2 regions of the Paenibacillus sp. FSL R5-0744 genome follow, and region 2 is predicted to be linked to the other one. Evidence: riboswitches for the same ligand, from Rfam matches in the RefSeq annotation. Region 2 holds a riboswitch; the other holds the start of a gene.
What was found. A riboswitch is a leader RNA that binds a small molecule or an ion and turns the genes downstream of it on or off. The one in region 2 is predicted to bind thiamine pyrophosphate.

Region 1: linked by a shared signal. The riboswitch ahead of MKY19_RS12250 (ABC transporter ATP-binding protein) and the one ahead of MKY19_RS02060 (ABC transporter substrate-binding protein) in region 2 are both predicted to bind thiamine pyrophosphate.

What each region holds. Positions count from the first base shown of each region.
Region 1 covers NZ_CP150228.1:2,824,013-2,828,228, reverse strand. The annotation lists gene MKY19_RS12265 (amino acid ABC transporter ATP-binding protein) at 1-234, opposite strand, end outside; gene MKY19_RS12260 (amino acid ABC transporter permease) at 249-917, opposite strand; gene MKY19_RS12255 (amino acid ABC transporter substrate-binding protein) at 969-1,805, opposite strand; TPP riboswitch at 2,029-2,132, shown strand; gene MKY19_RS12250 (ABC transporter ATP-binding protein) at 2,400-3,095, shown strand; gene MKY19_RS12245 (ABC transporter permease) at 3,076-3,849, shown strand; gene MKY19_RS12240 (ABC transporter substrate-binding protein) at 3,846-4,216, shown strand, end outside.
Region 2 covers NZ_CP150228.1:456,034-460,249, forward strand. The annotation lists gene MKY19_RS02040 (ABC transporter ATP-binding protein) at 1-180, opposite strand, end outside; gene MKY19_RS02045 (ABC transporter permease) at 197-958, opposite strand; gene MKY19_RS02050 (MTH1187 family thiamine-binding protein) at 955-1,248, opposite strand; gene MKY19_RS02055 (hypothetical protein) at 1,313-1,453, opposite strand; gene MKY19_RS02060 (ABC transporter substrate-binding protein) at 1,515-2,564, opposite strand; TPP riboswitch at 2,725-2,835, opposite strand; gene MKY19_RS02065 (hypothetical protein) at 2,985-4,216, opposite strand, start outside.

The DNA.
Region 1 (4,216 bases), 2.4 Mb from region 2:
AATGGACTTCTGGGGGATTTTCTTGTTATCCGTGAAATTAATTTTAATATCACTGAGCGATAGGCTTCCTTGATCAGGGACTTCAAGCAGATTAAAGCAGCGTAAAAGCGTTGTTTTGCCTGAACCCGATGGGCCAATAATGACCAGTACCTTGCCATGTTCCATTTCGAGATCAATGCCCTTTAATACCTGCAGCTCACCGAAGGATTTATGCAAATTAAGTATTTCAATCATAATTGTCTCCCCCTTTAGCTCGCAGAGTAACGACTCAGTCGTTTCTCCAAGTAATTTTGCAGTGCTGATAACACTGAGCAGAATAGTAAATAGAACAATCCTGCTTCGCAATAGATCAGCAGTGGCTCATAGGAGGTGGAAGCAACCTGCTGTGCTGTTCTGAACATCTCCGTATAGGTAATGGTCGCTGCCAGTGAAGTGTCTTTGACCAAGCTAATAAAGGAATTCGATAACGGCGGTACAGAAACACGGGCAGCTTGTGGCAGTATAACGCGGCGCAGTGCCTGGGTACGAGTCATCCCAACGGAGAAGGCCGCTTCCCACTGACCTTTATGTATAGACAGGATAGCAGCACGTATAATTTCTGATGAATAAGCCCCTACACTAAGCGTAAATCCAATGGTTGCGGCTATGAAAGGGTCTAGCACGATTCCAACTGCCGGCAAACCATAGAAAATAATAAACAGTTGCACCAACAAAGGGGTTCCACGAATGACCCATACATAAAAGCGAGCGATCAGCTTCGGAAGTACCCACGGGGAGAGACGAGCTAATGCAGTCAATATCGCTAAGATCAGTCCAAGTGCAAATGATATCAATGCCAAAGGAATGGTAAAAGCCACCCCAGCTTTTAGCAGGGGTAGCAGTGAATCTAAGAAAATTTGTATTTTGCGGTCATCCATTTTTAGACATCCTTTTTTGGTTCCAAGCTAGTTAGCTTCTGAAACCTTGTATTATTTTGAAACGTCAGCACCAAAGTATTTCTCAGAAATCTTTAAGTATGTGCCATCGCTCTTCATTTCAACTATTGCATCACTCACTACTTTTACCAACTCATCGTTGCCTTTTAAGAAAACAGCTGCGCTTTGCGAACCGTCAGGAATCTCATCTACCACTTTTATTTTCACATCAGGCTTTTGCTTTTTCAGGTCCAGATAAGACAAACCATCATTTACAGTCGCATCAATACGGCCTGAGGTCAATAGGTCCATCGCTTGATTGAACCCGTCTGTAGCAACGATTTCAGCACCGTTCTCACGGGCGATATCGGACAGGTTACTGGTTAGAGATTGTCCGGCTTTTTTACCCTTAAGATCTGCAAATGTTTTGATATCCTCATTGTTTTCACTCACTATCAATACCGCTTTAGATACGATATACGGTTCAGAGAAATCATATTTCACTTTACGATCTTCATTAATGGATACTTCGTTAAAAATAACATCAAAACGCTTGGCATCCATCCCAGCAAAAATACCGTCCCACTGTGTCTCAAAAAATTCTGGTTCAACACCGAGGCGCTTCGCTACTTCCTCAGCAATTTCTACGTCAAAGCCGGTCAGTTTTCCCGAAGCGTCATGATAAGTAAAGGGAGCATACGTCCCTTCTGTTCCTATACGCAATTTGCCGCTAGCTTTAACAGCTTCCAGGCTGTTTTGCTCAGTGGCTGTATTTCCACCATTCGTTCCAGCTGAAGAATTATTAGAAGTATCGGTATTCGAATTATTGCCGCAGGCCGCTACAAACACCACGGTTAACGCCAATAGAATAGTTAAACTTAGTTTTTTCATTATTAATTCCCCTCTCTTTACCCGGAATTCATCCGGTAAATTGTATACTACACTGGCTGCTGTTTACCGTCAATGGTTTTTTCCGATTATATACATCGGAATTGTAATATTAGGTAAATCTCTACCCTTATATTACCCATTCTTAGAATAATCCTTCACAAGATCCTCTCTTTACATCTCAGAAAGATATGGTATATTTATAAACAAATTAAATATGGACCTGTTATTTCACTAGGGGAGTCGGCCGACTGAGACGGAGCTTCAAGCTCCGGACCCTTGGAACCTGATCTGGATCATACCAGCGGAGGGAAGTGGAGCAGAATTTTCATCCCATGCATTTTTAGTGTTCCTATGCTGAATGAACTTTTTGACCCATTTATTTCCCACCGGAAATGAATGGGTCTTTATTTGTTTACAATCAATCACAAAACTTAAGCGTAGGCTTCCGAAGCAAATTTTGTACGATGCTTTCCAAGAAGCCAACGCTCACAAAACTTTTTAGGAGGTTCGATCATCACGACAATCCTATCCATTCAAGGCTTAACCTACTCCTTTCCGGAATCAGAACAACCCCCTGTATTCGCAGATCTATCCATGGATATCAGGCAAGGTGAGTTTGTTTCTGTCATTGGGGTTAGCGGATGCGGAAAAAGTACGCTTTTCAAAACTATAGCAGGCTTGCTCGAACCCACTCATGGGAAAATAATAATTCATTCGAACTCGTCATCCTCTACTCGCTTAGGTCAGATCGCATACATGCCTCAGCAGGATTTGCTGCTTCCTTGGAGAACCGTGCTCGACAACTGTCTTTTGCCCTGGGAGATTAAACCAAGGTTTAGTAAACAACAGACGATCTCTCACATTCGGGAAATGCTGTCACGCTTCGGTTTGGCCGATGTAGAGAGGGCTTATCCCCATGAGCTATCGGGTGGCATGAAACAGCGAGTCGCATTTCTTCGAACGCTTGTAGCTGGCGGCGGGGCCGGTCTTATGCTGTTAGATGAGCCATTTGGAGCGCTCGACGCTATGACCAAACGTGAGATACACCGTTGGCTGTTGGAGCTTTGGGATGAGCTGGATCAAACAGTGATGCTCATCACCCATGATCTAGAGGAAGCGCTGTTACTAAGCGATCGGATTTATTTATTGTCTGGAGGCATGCATAGTGAATTACAGGAGATCGTCGTTGATTTACCGAGGCCAAGATATTACAAGATGAACTATGAACCCCGGTTTATAGCGTTACGGGAAAAGTTGGAGCGGAGACTGTATGCATCCTATACCTTTTAAAAAATATTTAAACAATTACGGCCCCTTCATTCTACTGCTATTGTTCATTCTTGTGATCTGGGAATCAGCTGTTCGTCTTCACTTGATTCCAGCCTTTATCCTACCTGCACCTTCTTCAATAGGTATCGCATTGATCGAACACAGGCAATTACTCAGACCGCATTTTATGGCGACACTGCAGGAAATATTGGTAGGTTTTGTTCTCTCGGTTATCTGTGGTTCACTGCTGGGCACCGGAATGTTCTTATTTCGCCCCCTTGAAAAGGCCATCTATCCGTTCCTTATTATCAGTCAGACGATCCCGTTAATCGCGCTATCCCCCATTTTTATTATGTGGTTCGGGTATACGCTGTGGAGCAAAGTGGCTGTTGTGTTTCTAACTGCTTTTTTTCCAGTCGTTGTGAGTACATATGACGGACTTCGTACAAGTGGTCAAGCCTACAAAGACTTATTGTTAACATTTGGCGCAAACCGCTGGCAACTGCTTGCTAAAACCCAAATCCCGCTGGCGCTGCCCTCTTTTTTCTCAGGACTAAAGCTATCCATTGTGTACTGCGTGATTGGAGCAACCATCGGCGAATGGCTTGGAGGAAGCAAAGGACTCGGTTACTTTAGCCGAAGGATGGCCGGAAATATGCAAAGTGCCGAAATGTTCGCCGCTGTATTTCTGTTGTCCGCGCTCGGTGTAGTGTTGTTTCTGATGATAGCTCTGCTCGAACCATTATTTTTAAAGAAAAGAGGATCTAAGCAATGAATGATTTGAATTTCCAAAGAAAATGGCTTATTCCCGTATTTCTCATATGTTCACTCCTAATCTTCACCAGCTGCGGAAAAGCATCCAATGTAAGTAGTCCTCCTGCTAATTCATCTAATAACGAAATTAAACAAACGCACAAGCTGACGATTATGCTCGATTGGTATCCCAATGCCGTTCACTCTTTTTTATATGCTGCTGAGCAGAATGGTTATTTCCAAGAGGAAGGTCTGGACGTAGAGATCCAAATGCCCGCAGACAGCAATGACGCACTGAAGCTTGTAGCAGCGAATCAAATCGATTTAGCGCTTAGTTATCAACCTCAGGTGCTCATGGCACGCAGTGAGAACATTCCAGTACGTTCGAT
Region 2 (4,216 bases):
CGAAACGAACTCTTGCTGCTCTACCTTAAGAGAGACGTTGTTAAGCACGTTCGTCTCGCGGCGACGATGGGTGAAGGACTTGGAGATGCCGCTTACTTCAAGAGCAGGTGGTGCAGTATGAGCTTCAGGAGAGCTTATGATTTCAGTTGTTCTTTGCTCTATTTGCGTCGCTTGAGACATACAGGCATCTTCCTTTCTATGAGTTACGGCGCGGTTTCCAGCGAACTAACCATTTTTCGAGCAAGGCAATAATCGCAAAAAGCACAAGACTAAGGAGCACAATAATAACAATAGCGACAAACATCCGATCTGTACGGTAAGCCGATTTTTGCAGGAGCATATAATAGCCAATCCCTTTATCCGCGCCAATCCACTCAGCGACCACGGCTCCCATAACCGCATAAGTAGCTGATATTTTCACACCGGAAAATAGTGCCGGGATAGAAGACGGAAGCTCCAGCTTGGTGAAGATTTGCCACTTGCTTGCACCCGCCATTTTCATATAATTCATCATGACCTGATCACTTTGAGACAAGCCGCCCATTGCAGCGACAGCTACCGGGAAGAAGCATACCAGTGTAATCAGCACGATTTTGGGCAAAAGGCCGAAGCCAAACCAGATGATAAGCAGTGGTCCGAGTGCGATAGAGGGAACATTTTGACTCAGAATAATGAGTGGATAAAAAGCCCGTCTAGCCCAAGGTAAAAGATGCAGAAGTAGAGCGACGATCAAGCCTACACCTGTACCAATAGGAAAACCGATTAATGTGAGTCGGAGCGTAGCCATCGTATGAGCCCAGAGACCTGAGGCATTACTGGTCGATTCGCGTGCAATATCAGCAGGACTCGGCAGAATCCAGGATTCGATATGGAATAGAGAAACAGATAACTGCCATACGGTTAAAAAGAAGACGACCGCCACAAGGGGCGGCCATATTAGCTTCCAGGTCGATCTCACGGCCGATATTTCTCCGTCAATTTATCCATGCTGATTCCGTTAGGGTTATGAGCGATTTTGATTTGGGAGATCACGCTTGGACTACCTGCTTCGATCAGTGCTTCCTGCATTTGACGTACAACCTCCAGGAGCTCGCTCAGTTCACCTTCCATAGTAGTTTCCAGTGGATTCACCTGATGTTTAACGCCGGATTTTTGAATAACTTCAATCGCTTTATCTACGTATGGGATGGAGTCCTCATTGTTTGGAGTCTTAGGAATTACTTGAATGCTTAATAGTGTGTTAGCCACAATAATCAATCCTCTCAAATTGTATAGGTAAGTTCAAAAAGCCAACTTTGATAACGAAGTGTTTTCAGGAAGCAGATTCGACGTCGAATCTTGAACGAACTTGGGAAGTCCGGTACTCACGTAGCACATCACTACGCTCCGTTCCTCCTTCCTCAAGTAACGTCCAACCTTCTTGGTTCTGAAAGCTGACTTTTTGAACTCTCATTGAAATAGGTAAGTTCAAAAAGCCAACTTTGATAACGAAGTGTTTCATTTATTATTGTTATTTACTCCGCCGGTAAAAAATCATTCGTGAATGCACTAGCTGCATCCAGCGGTTTGTCCAGCAGCTTCAAATCATACATCCAGTCGCCGTAATTCTGCCAGACCTCGGTTTTTTGCTCTCCCCAGCGTGGGGCGTCGTCCTTATATTTCGGGCTAAGCCATTTTTGGCTAGCTAGGACAAGCTCGGCATCAAGGTCAGGCACAGCCTTGGATAATGTAGAGGCAGCCTCTTCTGGATGATCAATCGCATATTGATAACCCTTCGATGTGGCTTTCAGGAAAGCCTTCACCAAATCTGGATTCTCAGAAATCTGCTTCTCACTCGTGGTCAGCACAGGGGTGTAATAATCGAGCTGAGGCGCATAATCCTTCAAGTAGAGCATATCCAGAGGCTCACCACGCAGTTCGGCTTCAATACCGGTCCAAGCGTAGAAGATCCAAGCGAAATCAATGTCACGTTTGACTGCAGTAAAATAGTCAGCTTCACCAATACTGATTAGCTTCACCTTTTTCACATCGCCACCAACAGGGTCCATGATCGCCTTCATGGCTGCTTCCTCAGCGGGAGAGCCCCAACCTCCGTAAGTTTTACCCTCAAAATCTTTTGGTGATTTAATATTGCGATCCACTGGAGCGGCGAATCCCGAAGTATTATGCTGAATAATGGCTGCAATCGAGACAAGGGGAACGCCTTGTAGACGAGCTAGAGTCAATCCTTCCTGAGCGCTGATTCCAAAAGCAGCTTCGCCAGAGGTAACCATCGTATCAGAACCCGCTGCGCCAGGTTGAACGATTTCTACATCCAGACCTTCTTCCGCGTAATAACCAAGATCCTTGGCTACGTATAGACCGGTGTGGTTCGTATTCGGTGTCCAATCCAGTGCAACCTTAACTTTGGTAAGCTCTTTTGGAGCATTTGATCCGGTCGCTGCATTCGATTCCGCAGCATTTCCTTTGTTTCCGGCTGTACTCCCATTGTTGCTGCCGCATCCGGCAATCGCAAGAATGAGCATACAGGTGAGGCTAAGCATAAGTACTTTTTTGACTTGCATGTCTTCTTCTCTCCTTTAAGGTTGCCAGATCCCGTCATCCAACATGAACCATAAAGTGTAGTATGTACATTTCTTCTACATCTTTTGTGATCTACACAAAAAAAGCGCCCCGAGTGATCGGGACGCTGGCTTGGCGCAAGGTTAGTAAAGGTCACAGGGACCAAAACCAATTGGCGATTCCTACGCTGGCATTATCCAGATCAGGTATAAGGGTCAGTATCTTGTGGGATACAATCTCAGCCGGCCAATTCCAGCACCCCTGGTTCTATGAAGTTAACGGGTATTTCTCGCTTAAACGCTAATCGTCTTTATAAGGACGCTGAAGGCGTTTATGCTTGCATACGGTGTATTATAGACGGCTGTTCTCGGAATGTCTAGTAGCATGCTCCTAAATTTTTCAAATCTCTCCGTCCGTTTTCATTAATCCAGATCTTTATGTTTCTTGCGATGACGCCGCTTAAGCTCAGTAACCAGAGCACCTAGCGTAAGGACAACACTGATCATTATCCCGCTCATAATCACGAAAAGAGCAAGAAACTCAAAGGGGGAATAGCTAACCATCTTACTCCATTGAATCTTTCCATCCAGATCGTCAATGACTTGATTCATGCCATAAATCCCACTTACCACCGTAAATACAGTGAGGATCATCAGCAGATTATCCCGGCGCTTCGACTGGAACTTATCTTGATACTGAAAAAGGTCAGTCAAGGTTTCTTTTACTTCCTCGAACAGAGCGTCGTTCCCGTATACTTTACGCAGCTGAAGAAAAATCTCCCGTCCTTGCGACTGTGAAATCAGCTCCAAGAAATAGAACTTTGCCGAGAATTTATTAATCGAGTAGATTAAATTATCGATCTCATCATAATCGTGGTTTATGCGTAGTCGGGAATGCATATTTGCCAGCTTTAGCAGAACGATTTTGTGGAAAATATTGAGTAGAAATCCGTAATAATATTGCCCGTACATCTGGTTGGCGAGGCTAACGGCGATCTTTGGTTCAGCTCGGGTTAGACAGCAAAAGGTCTGCTCATTCATCATATAATACGAGTCTGGGCCCCATCGATTATAGGAATGCTCATGACAGTAGTTCGCAATATACGCTGGATCGCTGGCACTGGCATAGGGCTTCCCGTTCAGATCAATTCCATCAAGCTGAGAGGCGCGATAGCGTATATTTATACTAATCTCATCAGAATCCCCTTCACTCTGAAAGCCATAAAAGGCTTGCACCTGCATTCTTTCATCTACGAAAAAGGGAAGGGTCTCGAAATAAGCCCCATTGATATCCGAGTGATCCAGAAAAGGCTCCAGTCCATCCACCAGATTTCGGAAGACAAAATCCTCTACCATCTCATAGGTCTGTTCCCCGCAATGGATATAGGTGTAGTCATCCTGTACGAAGGTATTCTCAAGCGTCCGGAAGCGGTCCGCGAATTCCAGTGCAATACTAAAGGGAATCGAATCCCCCTCAAGCTGGACACGTATCGTCACAAATCCAAGCTGAAAAGGACATATGAATATATCCGTCGAGAGAATTTTAAAAAATATAGACTGCTGAGGAATCTCTAGAATACAGTCCAGATTATTGACTCTGGAAAAGCGGCGGAAAGAGTCTACATCCTTCTTGCGTGGAAAAAGAATGTGTGCAG